Regions from separate parts of the Mycobacterium sp. IDUB_39 genome, predicted to be linked through region 2. Evidence: riboswitches for the same ligand, from Rfam matches in the RefSeq annotation. Region 2 holds a riboswitch; the other holds the start of a gene.

Region 1 (5,866 bases), on a different contig from region 2:
ACCACGATCTACCGGCGCTTCGCCAACCGTGACGAACTGGTCGGCGCGGTGGTCGAACGCGAGAATGTGGCACTGTTCGCTGATATCGCCGACGAGTTGAACCGCGCAAAGCCGCGGACCAGCTACTACGTCGAGGCGTTCACATGGTCGATCCTGGCGTTCCGCCGCCATCGGGTGCTCAACCAGATGATCACCGATGAACCCGCGCTGGTGCTCGAGCTGGCCCACCGGCACTGGCCCGCCGCGATCGAGCGGATGGGCGAGGCGCTGCGGGTGATCTTCCCGCCGGGCTTCGCCGATCGTATCGGTCCCGACGTCGTCGACGACTTGGCCGACACCATCCTGCGGTATGCGGCGTCGTTGCTGCTGCTGCCCAGTGCGCAGCCGCTCGAGGCGGCCGAGGACATCCGCGCGTACGCCACCCGGCACTTCCTGCCGAGCCTGCCCGCGGCGCTCCGAGCGGTACCGGTCTAGCTCGCCCTGTTTCGTGTCCCGCACATTCGGGCAGCCAGGGATATGTCCAATGACGAGCGTGCGGCCAACGAAGACCAGCGCATCACAGAGAAGCCTGAAGTCACCGAAGAGCACCATGACCGGGCCAAGAAGATGATGGACGCCTACGACGATCAGCGCCCCACCATCACGCTGCCCGGAAGCGGTGGCACGGTCGCGGGTACCGCGGTCAACGAATGGGTCGACGACGACGGTAACCCCAAGTACGGCGACGTGGAAAAAGGCGGCGCACAGGACGACTCCTAGGCCTGCTGGCGCAACTAAGGTGGGTCGGTGTGACGCCACTGCAACAGATCGCACCCGCCTTCGTCGATATGGCCCACTCCATCGTGTGGGCCTCGGTGGCGACGGTCGACCGCGACGGCAGGCCCCGCAGCCGAATTCTGCACCCGATCTGGGAGTGGGACGGCACCGATCTGGTGGGCTGGATCGCCACCGTGCCGACACCGCTCAAGCACGCGCACCTACACGCCCACCCCGAGGTGTCGCTGAGCTACTGGACGACTAGCCACGACACCTGCAGTGCGGAGTGCACGGCCCAGTTCTACGTCGACGATGAGACGTGTAAAGCGGTGTGGGACAAGTTCGCCAACGCTCCCGAACCCGTCGGCTACGACCCGCGCATCATCCCGATGTGGAGCGATGGCCCGACGTCGGAGGAGTTCGCGGTGCTGAGGCTGCATCCATACCGGCTGCGGGTGATGGCGGGCACGGTGATGACGAAGGGTCAGGGCGCGCCGCTGTTGTGGCACGAGGCCTGACGCAGGGCCGGCGGCAGCAAACCGTACCGTACAGTACGCCATGAAGGCAGGCGGAGGAGCGGTATGGTCAACCGGAACGACAGTAGGAACAAGTGGCTCGACGCCGGACTGAGTGTCCTGGCGGCTGAGGGCGCGGCCGGGGTGCGCATCGACCGAATTGCGGCGCGGCTCAAGCTCTCGAAGGGTTCCTTCCATCACCACTTCGACGGCGCGGACGCCTACAAGCGGGAGTTGCTCGCACACTTCGAGGCGATCTCCATCGACGCACTGGAGCGAGCCGTCGACGAGGTCGACCCGCCAGCGGATGCCCGTGCGGTCCTGGCCCGGCTGACACACCTCGTCGCACCGGCCGAGGGTGGCATCTACCAGCCTGAACTCGAGGTTGCCGTGCGCGCGTGGTCGACCTGGGATCCCGAGGTCCGGGCTGTGCAGGGGCGTATCGACAAGGCTCGCCTCGCTGTGTTGCAGCGCGTCTGGCGGCCCGCCGTCGCCGACAATGACGAGGCGCGGGTGGCGGCGCTGCTGCCCTACCTGATGGCCATCGGGGCCGCGGCCATCGTGCCGCCGATTGCGCCCGACGAACTCCAGCGGGTTTACGACATCCTGCTGCCACTGGTCCCTGAAATCCCCCAGTGACGGGGTAGTGCCGTCTCCAAGCCCCTTGGCTTCAGTCAAAACAGACTGTACGGTATGGTTTGTTTTGGTTGATGAGTGAAAGGGCGGTTCCATGACTGCGCTACCCGATCCGCAATGGCCGATCATCGCGCTGGCCCTCGTCCAGTTGGTGGACGGGATCATGTGCATCAAGCCGGTTCCGTACATCGTCGGGTGCTTGGAGGGTGTCAAGTTGCCGCGGCGCCACTGGTGGCTGCTGTCGCCGGTCAAGTTCGCCGCGACAGCGGGGCTCATTGCGGGCCTGTGGATTCCCTATCTCGGAGCAGTGACGTGCGCGGCGCTTGTCGTGTACTTCGTGTGCGCCATCGCCGCGCACATCATCGCCCGGGACTTCAGTTCCAAACTATTCGTCAACGCGACGGGAATGCTGCTCGTCTGCGTCGCCACAGCGCTCTACTGCTTCGTCCTGTGAGGCCTGCGATCGGTGTCCGGAGCCTCAGTGGCCCACCATCTTCAGGCCCGTGACACACGCGACCACGCCAAGCATCAACAGCACCTTGACCAGTGATGCCGTCTCGCTGCCGGTCAGCATCGCGTATGCGACGGTCAGCACCGCGCCGATGCCAACCCATATCGCGTAGCTGGTACCCACCGGCAGATCACGCATCGCGATCGCCAGCCCGCCCATCGAAAAGAACAGGGCCACACCGAAAACCACGGATGGTCCGAGCCTGGTGAAGCCCTCGGACCTGCCCAGTGCCGTCGCCCAGACTGCTTCCAGAACACCCGACGCCAAGAGAATGAGCCAGGACATCACACACCTCCAACACAACCGTCTTGTCGCTGGCCGGGTACGGTGTGGCTCGTCCGGTGTCATGTGATGACCATCCGAGCATAGCAACGTCTGAGCCTCGGCCAGGTGTGACTTTGGCAACCACGCCAGCCCGCCGATGAATGCCGTTGTTGCAGTGCGATATCAGTGCTGCAGGGGACCATCCGCCTCAAGTTCGGTGCGCAGTTGGTCGTAGGTGGGTGCCAGCGCCCTCAGGGTTGCGGCGACTCTCGCGTTGTCACCAACCATCATTGGGTGCTGAAGTGATCCGACCAGTCGGGATTGGCTGGCGAGAGTGGCTGCGGCTCGGGAGTGCTCAGCGTGAGTCATTGATGGTCGCGCCGCGTGAACGTGACCTGGTTGACCCCGTCGAGCCGGCCGGTGCCGATCGGCTTGACGTCGACAGCAGGCTGGTCGAATTGTTCGTGCTCGAATGGTGTTTGGCGGAGATCGCTGAGTACACCCAATGGTTCTCCAGTCCGCACACCGGGAACGCAGATGACCACACCGCGCTACAAGGGCTCCATGAGGAGCTGGCGGGTCTCTGCGAAATCTGAACAACTGCCGTCCCGCAGTACGCGATAGTCCCGCTCGAGGCCCTCTGAACAGCGATCAGAATGATCACACGCCGACGCTAGCCCGCTTTCGCATGCCAGAACCGCAGTCCGCGCGTCGTCAGATTTCCCCTCATCTGGGGGACGACGTGGGAGTTTTCCGGGCCTAGCGTCGTTGCCATGAGTCACAGCAGAGATCTGAATGGTGCGGCAATGACGGAAAATGACGCTGTCTGGTCGCGGCCGGCCGCGATGGCGATCCCGGAGGAAGGCTATTTCGAACTCAAGCGGGGGCGGTACGGCCCCGTCTATCCCCGCACGCCCGCATGTTATGGCTTCAACATCATCGCCAAAGTGCTCGAAGGCCATGGGCAGGCAATCCGCGACTACGGCAAGCAGCTCGAGGCGGCAGTCGCCGCGCAACCTGACGTGCTCGCCCCACTGAAGCTGCACTACCTGCGCTGGCAGCTGTTCGACGTCGGATCCGGTCTGCACTTCCAGTACCAGGGGATCTTCGACACCGACTTCGACAAGTACACCGAGGATGCCGTCAAGCTGTTCAGCTCGACCGGGATCACGACGGCGTTCACCCACCTGGAGGGCTTCCCGGAGGACTGGAAGACCAATCCCGAGGCCTTCATCATGTTCGTTCGCGACCACCAGGTGCCCAGCTTCCTGGAGTATGGCGAGTACCCGTACGTCACGTCTGAGGAGGTCAAGAAGGCGTTGCGGCTCAAGTCCGCGTTCTCCGACATGTTGGACCAGATGCAATGACCGATCTCGAATTCGACGATATCCAGCACATCATGCTGACCGGGACGCCCCACCTGACCGGTCGGTATGAGTTCCTGTCGTTCGAGACCCCCGAAGCGGGGCGAGCCTGGTTGGCCGAGATGGTTCCGCTCGTGCAGTCGGCCACCGATGTCCGCGAGACGGTCAACGTCTTCAAGCGGTGGGTCAACCTGGCCTTCACCTGGACCGGACTGCGCGCCCTGGGGCTGGATGACGAGTCGCTGGCGACGTTCCCCGACGAGTTCCGGGAGGGGATGGCGTCCCGGGCCGACATCCTCGGGGACACCGGTGCTGCCGCACCCGAACACTGGGTCGGCGGGCTCGCGGATGACGATCTGCACGCCATCGTCATTCTGTTCGCCCGGGACGAGGAGGAACGCGTGCGGTGCGTCGGCGAACACGATGCCCTGCTGGCCCGCTGCCCCGGCGTGCGGTCACTGTCACATCTGGATCTGGCCGCCACCGCGCCGTTCGAGTACGACCACGATCACTTCGGGTACCGCGATCCGGTGTCTCAACCGCAGATGAAGGGTTCCGGGGAGGTGCTGATACCCGGCTCGGGCGGGGCGCTCGAACCGGGCGAGTTCATCCTCGGCTATCCGGACGAGGAGGGAATCGTCGCGGATCAGCCCACACCAGAGGTGCTTTCGCGCAACGGCAGCTACCTGGCGTACCGCCGGCTGGAGGAACATGTCGGGGTCTTCCGCGACCACCTGAGGCAGAACGCCGAGGGCGACGAGAGTGAGGAGCTACTGGCCGCCAAATTCATGGGCCGTTGGCGCAGCGGTGCACCGCTGGTACTGGCACCCGAACACGACGATCCGGAGCTGGGCGCGGATCCGATGCGTAACAACGATTTCGACTACGGCGAGATGGATCCGCACGGCTACGCCTGCCCGCTCGGCGCCCATGCCCGCCGGCTCAACCCGCGCGATACCGATCCGAATCCGAATCGGCGCAGGCTGATTCGGCGCAGCGGCACCTACGGACCGGCACTGCCCGAGGGCGTCGCCGACGACGGGGTCGAGCGCGGTGTCGGGATGTTCCTGATCTGCGCCAGCCTGGTGCGGCAGTTCGAGTTCGTCCAGAACGTCTGGATCAACGACACATCGTTCAAAGAGCTCGGCAACGAACACGACCCCATCTGCGGCACCCAGGACGGCACGCTGGACTTCACGATCCCCAAGCGGCCGATCCGAAAGGTGCACAAGGGGTTGCCCGCATTCACCACGCTGCGCGGTGGGGCGTACTTCTTCCTGCCCGGCCTGAACGCGCTGCGCTACCTGACCACAATCGGAACGAAGGAGACACCATGACCACCAAGCCATTCGCCCGCACCTACAACCAGGCGCACATCGCGCGGCCGCACAACGGCAAACGACGCGTCAGCATCTACTGGTCGTGGAGCTACCCCTGGGAGGCCCAGCGCGACCCGGCGGAGCTGTACAACCGGTTCTCCACGGTCACCGAGGTGCGACTCGCGACGTGGCCGGCCTACGAGACGCCCGAGTACAGCCCCAAGGAGTTCCTGCAGGGCGTCGACGGAACGTTGGAACTGTTCCACCGCTCGTCCTTGGCTTTTCAGGATGTCGCCGGTGAAGCGACCGGGCATCCGGTGGCGGTGTTTCAGCGGGTCGATCAGGCCGGGTACCGGCTACCGATCGATGAGCGCATCCTGGACGACACCGACACCCTGATGATCTTCGGCCTCGACCACCTGCTCGGCGACGAGGCCGCCACTGAAGAGGAGATCGCCGCGATCCAACAGTGGTTGAAGCGCGAGGGCACCTGCCTGATGC
Region 2 (5,866 bases):
ATTTGTTAGCTGCCGGGCCCAGCCCGCCGAGTGCGTCGACGAGGCCGCGACCGCCGTCGGTGCATCCGCTGCCGCCCAGCCCGATGACGAGGCGGTGGGCCCCGGCGGCGATAGCGGCGGCGATGAGCTGGCCCACTCCCCTGCTGTGCGCGGCAAGCGCGGTCGACACGTTCGGTGGGCCACCCAGCAGCGCGAGACCGCAGGCCTGCGCGCACTCGATGTAGGCCGTGCCGGTGTCACCGTCCAGAACCCACTGGGCGGTCACATCCTCGGCCAGCGGACCGCTCACCCGTGTGGTGCGCAGCTCGCCGAGTCTGCTGGCCAGCACGGCGACGAAACCGGGACCGCCGTCGGACTGGGGCGCCAGGGTGAGGTGATCGGATCCGCGGGCCGAACCCCAGCCTGCCGCGATCGCCTCGGCCGCATCGACGGCGGTGAGGGTGTCGCCGAAGCAGTCGGGTGCGATGAGCACACGCAGCTGGGGGCCCGTCATTCACAGCAGCCTAGGTCTCCACCTGTTCGGGTGCATTTCAGGCGATAACCGGCTCCGACCGGCGGGATGACGGGAGCTCTCACGGCTGACGTAATCTGGGTGCCGTGAAACTGCTGGGCCGCAAGAAGGAAACCTCCCAACCCGAGGAGTCGGTTTCGGCCGACGAATCCATCGATCAGTCGGTCGATCAGAACACCGCTCAGGACGTGCGGACGACGGCCCCCAAGGGCCGGCCCACCCCGAAGCGCAGCGATGCCGCCCGCAAGCGCGGACCTGTGGCACCTGCTCCGATGACCTCCGCCGAGGCCCGGAAGCGTCGCAAGGAGCTGGGCGGCCCCAAGTTGTCCAAGGAGGAGCGCCGCGCCGACAAGTCGGCACGGCGTGCCGAGATGACCGAGCGCCGCGCCAAGATGATGTCCGGCGAAGAGGGCTATCTGCTTCCCCGCGACAAGGGTCCGGTGCGCCGCTACGCCCGCGACATCGTGGATGCGCGCCGCAACGTGCTCGGCCTGTTCATGCCCGCCGCGCTCGGACTGATCTTCGTGATGCTGGCCGTTCCGTCCGTCGAGGTGCAGCGCCTGCTGTCGCCGGCGATGCTCGTGTTGGTGCTGATCATGATGATCGACGGCATCTTCGTTGGCCGCCGGGTCAACAAGCTGGTCAACGCCAAGTTCCCGGACAACATCGAGAGCGGTTGGAAGCTCGGCTTCTACGCTGCCAGCCGTGCCTCGCAGCTGCGTCGCATGCGGGCGCCGCGCCCTCAGGTCAACCGCGGCGACAAGATCGCCTGACCGCAGTGCGGGTTCTCGTGCTCGGCGGTATCCGTTCGGGCAAGTCGGCGTGGGCCGAGTCGGCGATCGCGCAGGCGTCCACCGAGGGCGGCGTGCGGTATCTGGCCACCGGTGGCAGCGATTCCGACGATGCGGACTGGTCCGTTCGCGTGGCAGCGCATCGGCAGCGTCGTCCGTCGCACTGGTCGACCGTCGAAAGCCCGGACGTCGCAGCACATCTGCGCGCCGATTCCACCACTGCGACGCTCGTCGACGATATGGGCGGCTGGCTGGTCGCCGCGCTGGACCGCCGCGACGCGTGGACTGGTGGCCAGGATGCGATCACCGGTGACGTGGACGATCTCCTCGACGCCGTCGACGGTTTCGCGGCCCCACTGGCGCTGGTCAGCCCCGAGGTCGGTCTCACCGTGGTGTCCGCGACGGAGTCGGGCCGCCTGTTCACCGACGCGCTGGGAACCCTGAACCAGCGCCTGGCTCAGCGGTGTGAACGCGTCGTGCTTGTCGTCGCCGGTCAAGCGGTCACCGTGAAGGAGCCAACATGACCGACACCCCAGCCACCCCCGACTTCCCCACCGTCATCGCACCGGACACGGAGGCCGAGGCCGCGGCGCGTGCCCGTCAGGACACACTCACCAAGCCGCCCGGTGCACTCGGCCGCCTCGAGGATCTCTCGGTGTGGGTGTCGGCGTGCCAGGGCCAGTGCCCGCCGCACCAGTTCGACAGGGCCCGCGTGGTGGTGTTCGCCGGCGATCACGGCGTCACCGCCGCGGGCGTCTCGGCGTTCCCGTCCGAGGTGACCGCGCAGATGGTGGCGAACTTCGCCGCGGGCGGCGCTGCTGTCAACGTGCTGGCCGAGGTCGCCGGTGCCGGCGTGCGGGTCGTGGACATCGCCGTCGACACCGAGGCGCCGCTGTCGGCATCGATCGGAGCGCACCGAATTCGGCGTGGCAGCGGCAATGTCGCCGTCGAGGACGCGCTGTCCGTCGATGAGGTCATCGCGGCAATTCAGGCCGGCCGCGACATCGCAGACGAAGAGGTCGACGGCGGCGCCGACCTTCTGATCGCCGGCGACATGGGAATCGGGAACACCACGGCCGCAACGGCGTTGATCGCGGCCCTGACCGACACCGAACCGGTCGTCGTGGTCGGTCGCGGAACCGGCATCGACGACGCCGGCTGGGCGCGCAAGACCGCAGCCGTCCGCGACGCGCTCTACCGTGCACGGTCGTCATACACCGATCCGGTTGCCCTGCTTCGAATCTGCGGTGGCGCCGACCTTGCCGCGATGGCGGGCTTCTGTGCGCAGGCGGCGATCCGCCGCACCCCGCTTCTGCTCGACGGTGTCGTGGTGACCGCGGCCGCCCTCGCCGCGGACCGCATGGCGCCGGGGGCGCGGCAGTGGTGGCAGGCCGGTCACCGGTCCACCGAGCCCGCGCACGTCCTCGCGCTGCAGCGGCTGGGTCTGGATCCGATCGTCGACCTCGGGATGCGCCTCGGCGAGGGCACCGGTGCGACCGTGGCCCTGCCCGTGCTGCGGGCCGCGGTGGCGACTCTGGCATCGATGGCCACGTTCGGCGAGGCCCACGTGACCGACCGCGTGGCCGACCCCGCGCCGTGATCGGTTCGCTCACGTCGGCACTCGCGTTCGCCACGGTGCTGCCGGTTCGCACGCGCCGACCGTTCGGCCGGGGTGGGCTCACCGTTCTGCCGGTGGTGGGCATCGCACTCGGCGCCCTGGCGGCGGGCGTGACGTGGGCCGCGGCCAGGGGGTTCGACGAGGGCAACCCGCTGACGGGCGTGCTGGCTGTGGCTGCGCTGCTGATCATCACCCGCGGTCTGCACATCGACGGTCTCGCCGACACGGCGGACGGGCTGGGCTGCTACGGCCCGCCGGACCGTGCGCTCGCCGTGATGCGCGACGGACCGGCCGGACCGTTCGCGGTCGCAGCGGTCACCGTGGTGATCGTGGTGCAGGGCCTCACGTTCTCCGTATCGGGGCTGCTCGCGATCGTGGTGGCGGTGACCGCCGGCCGGGTGGCGGTGGTACTGGCCTGCCGACGCTCAGTGCCCGCCGCACCTGGCAGCGCGTCGGGTTCTAGTGTCGCAGGCACCCAACCGTGGTGGGTGGTGACGGCCTGGGTCGCCCTGGTCACCGCGGCGGCCGTGTTCGCCACCCCTCGGCCATGGCAGGGCCCGGTCGCCGTGCTGGTGGCGCTCGCTCTGGCCGCGGCACTCGTCGCGCACTGCGTGCGCCGGTTCGGTGGGATCACCGGGGACGTGCTGGGTGCGGCCCTCGAGGTGACGACGACCGTTGCGGCGCTGGGGATGGCGATCGGCTGACACGTCAGCCGTGCAGCACCTTGAGCCCGATCGCGGCCGCGACGATCACCCCGATGAGAACGACCTTGGCCACCGACACCGACTCGTCACCTGTGGCGAACGAGTAGACCGCGGTCAGCGTCGCGCCGATGCCCACCCAGATGACGTAGCTCGTCGCGGTCGGCAGTTCGCGCATGGCGTAGGCCAGCCCGCCCATCGATACGACGAGCGCCGGGAAGAACACCAGCGACGGCGCGAGCCTGGTGAAGCCCTCCGACTTGCCCAAGGCCACTGCCCACACGGCTTCGAAGGCACCCGAGACGACCAGAATGATCCAAGACATGACACACCTCTCCACGCGCCGTCTTGTCGCTGGCCGGGTACGGTGCCGCTCGTCCGGTGTCCGATGAGGACACCCCATTCTACCTAGCCGAGACGGGTCATCCATTCGTGGGTGTCAGCGAACGTCCCACGCTGAATGCCGGTGAGTGTGTCGCGCAGGGCCATCGTGACCTCACCCGGCTGGCCATCGGCGATGGTGAACTCGCCGTCGCCGGACTTGACGTGCGAGACCGGGGTGATGACGGCGGCGGTGCCACAGGCGAACACCTCGGTGATCTCGCCGGCGGACGCCTTCTTCCGCCACTCCTCGACATCGATCTTGCGCTCCTCGACGGCGTACCCGGCGTCGGTTGCCAACTGCAGCAACGAGTCCCGGGTGATACCGGGGAGCAACGAGCCGCTTAGCTCGGGTGTCACCAGCCGGGCCGAGCCACCGCTGCCGAAGACGAAGAACAGGTTCATCCCGCCCATCTCCTCGACGTAGCGGCGTTCGATGGCATCGAGCCACACGACCTGATCGCAGCCCTGTTCGGCGGCCTCGGCCTGCGCCAGCAGCGACGCCGCGTAGTTGCCGCCGAACTTCGCCGCGCCGGTGCCGCCGGGGCTGGCCCGCACGTACTCGGTCGACAGCCAGACCGACACCGGCTTGATGCCGCCCTTGAAGTAGGCGCCGGCCGGTGAGCCAATCACCATGTAGCGGTACTCGGTGGCGGGCCGCACGCCGAGGCCGGGCTCGGTGGCGAAGATGAACGGCCGCAGGTACAGCGACGCCTCGCCCCCGGCCGCGGGCACCCAGTCGTCGTCGACGGCGATCAGCTGGCGCAGCGACTCCAGGAACACCTCGTCGGGCAGCTCGGGAATGGCCAGCCGGCGCGCCGAGCGGCGCAGCCGGGCGGCGTTGGCGTCGGGCCGGAACGACACGATCGATCCGTCGGCCCAGCGGTAGGCCTTGAGTCCCTCGAAGACCTCCTGCGCGTAGTGCAGGACGATCGCCGACGGGTCCAGCTCGATGGGGCCGTACGGCACCACCTTGGCGTCATGCCAGCCGCGTCCCGCGGTGTAGTCGATCGACACCATGTGATCGGTGTGGAACCGACCGAAACCGGGATCGGAGAGGATGTCGGCGCGCACCTCGTCACTTGCCGGATTCGTATTTCGGGCAAGCGAGAACTCGAGAGGGCCGTCGGTCATACCGGAATTGTATAACCCACCACTATCGAGTTTTCGCCTCCACGAAGGGTGGTGCGACGACCTCGCATTCGAGCCGTTTCCCACGGACGTCAACCGCCACCGTCTGGCCGTCGGCGACCCCGGCGTCGGTGTCGATGAGCGCCAGCGCGATACCGAGTTTGAGTGTTGGAGAGAATGTCCCCGACGTCGTCACCCCGACGGTCCTGTCGCCGTCGAGCACGGTCATATCGGCGCGTAGCACCCCACGCCCGAGGGCCCGCAGTCCGCGCAGCACTCGCCGCGGTCCCGCCTCCTTCTCGGCGAGCAGGGCGTCGCGCCCCCAGAACGCCGGCTTCTTCCAGCCGATCGCCCAGCCGCATCGCGCCTGTACTGGCGATATCTCCAGCGACAGCTCGTGACCGTGCAGCGGGTAGCCCATCTCGGTTCGCAGTGTGTCGCGGGCGCCGAGGCCGGCGAGTTCACCACCCGCGGACGTCACCGCAGAGACCAGCGCGTCGAACACGACACCGGCCCGGTCCCACTCCGGGAGGAGTTCGTAACCGTGCTCGCCGGTGTAACCGGTGCGGCACACCCGCACTGCCACCCCGTCGAACTCGGCGTCGGCGTAGGCCATGTAGTCCATATCGGTGGGCAGGCCAAGCGCGCCGACCACCTCAGCGGACTTGGGGCCCTGAACCGCCAGCACCGCATGGGATCGGTGCTGGTCAGTGATGGTCAGCCCGGCCGGCGC

Evidence for each region. Region 2 has a riboswitch for guanidine ahead of ACZY0X_RS26110 (DMT family transporter). Riboswitches for the same ligand answer to the same signal wherever they lie in the genome.
Region 1: it holds a riboswitch for guanidine, as region 2 does, so the genes downstream of both, ACZY0X_RS02780 (DMT family transporter) here and ACZY0X_RS26110 (DMT family transporter) in region 2, are expected to answer to the same signal.

The regions. Positions count from the first base shown of each region.
Region 1 covers NZ_JBVAXF010000001.1:576,333-582,198, reverse strand. Annotated here, with positions in the region: gene ACZY0X_RS02805 (TetR/AcrR family transcriptional regulator) at 1-474, shown strand, start outside; gene ACZY0X_RS02800 (hypothetical protein) at 517-759, shown strand; gene ACZY0X_RS02795 (pyridoxamine 5'-phosphate oxidase family protein) at 789-1,274, shown strand; gene ACZY0X_RS02790 (TetR/AcrR family transcriptional regulator) at 1,338-1,910, shown strand; gene ACZY0X_RS02785 (DoxX family protein) at 2,002-2,361, shown strand; gene ACZY0X_RS02780 (DMT family transporter) at 2,386-2,703, opposite strand; guanidine-III (ykkC-III) riboswitch at 2,715-2,779, opposite strand; gene ACZY0X_RS02775 (hypothetical protein) at 3,054-3,278, shown strand; gene ACZY0X_RS02770 (hypothetical protein) at 3,489-4,049, shown strand; gene ACZY0X_RS02765 (Dyp-type peroxidase) at 4,046-5,383, shown strand; gene ACZY0X_RS02760 (hypothetical protein) at 5,380-5,866, shown strand, end outside.
Region 2 covers NZ_JBVAXF010000007.1:352,675-358,540, forward strand. Annotated here, with positions in the region: gene ACZY0X_RS26085 (glycerate kinase family protein) at 1-493, opposite strand, end outside; gene ACZY0X_RS26090 (DUF3043 domain-containing protein) at 598-1,284, shown strand; gene ACZY0X_RS26095 (bifunctional adenosylcobinamide kinase/adenosylcobinamide-phosphate guanylyltransferase) at 1,290-1,826, shown strand; gene cobT (nicotinate-nucleotide--dimethylbenzimidazole phosphoribosyltransferase) at 1,823-2,902, shown strand; gene ACZY0X_RS26105 (adenosylcobinamide-GDP ribazoletransferase) at 2,899-3,624, shown strand; gene ACZY0X_RS26110 (DMT family transporter) at 3,629-3,946, opposite strand; guanidine-III (ykkC-III) riboswitch at 3,959-4,022, opposite strand; gene ACZY0X_RS26115 (branched-chain amino acid aminotransferase) at 4,030-5,136, opposite strand; gene gcvT (glycine cleavage system aminomethyltransferase GcvT) at 5,159-5,866, opposite strand, start outside.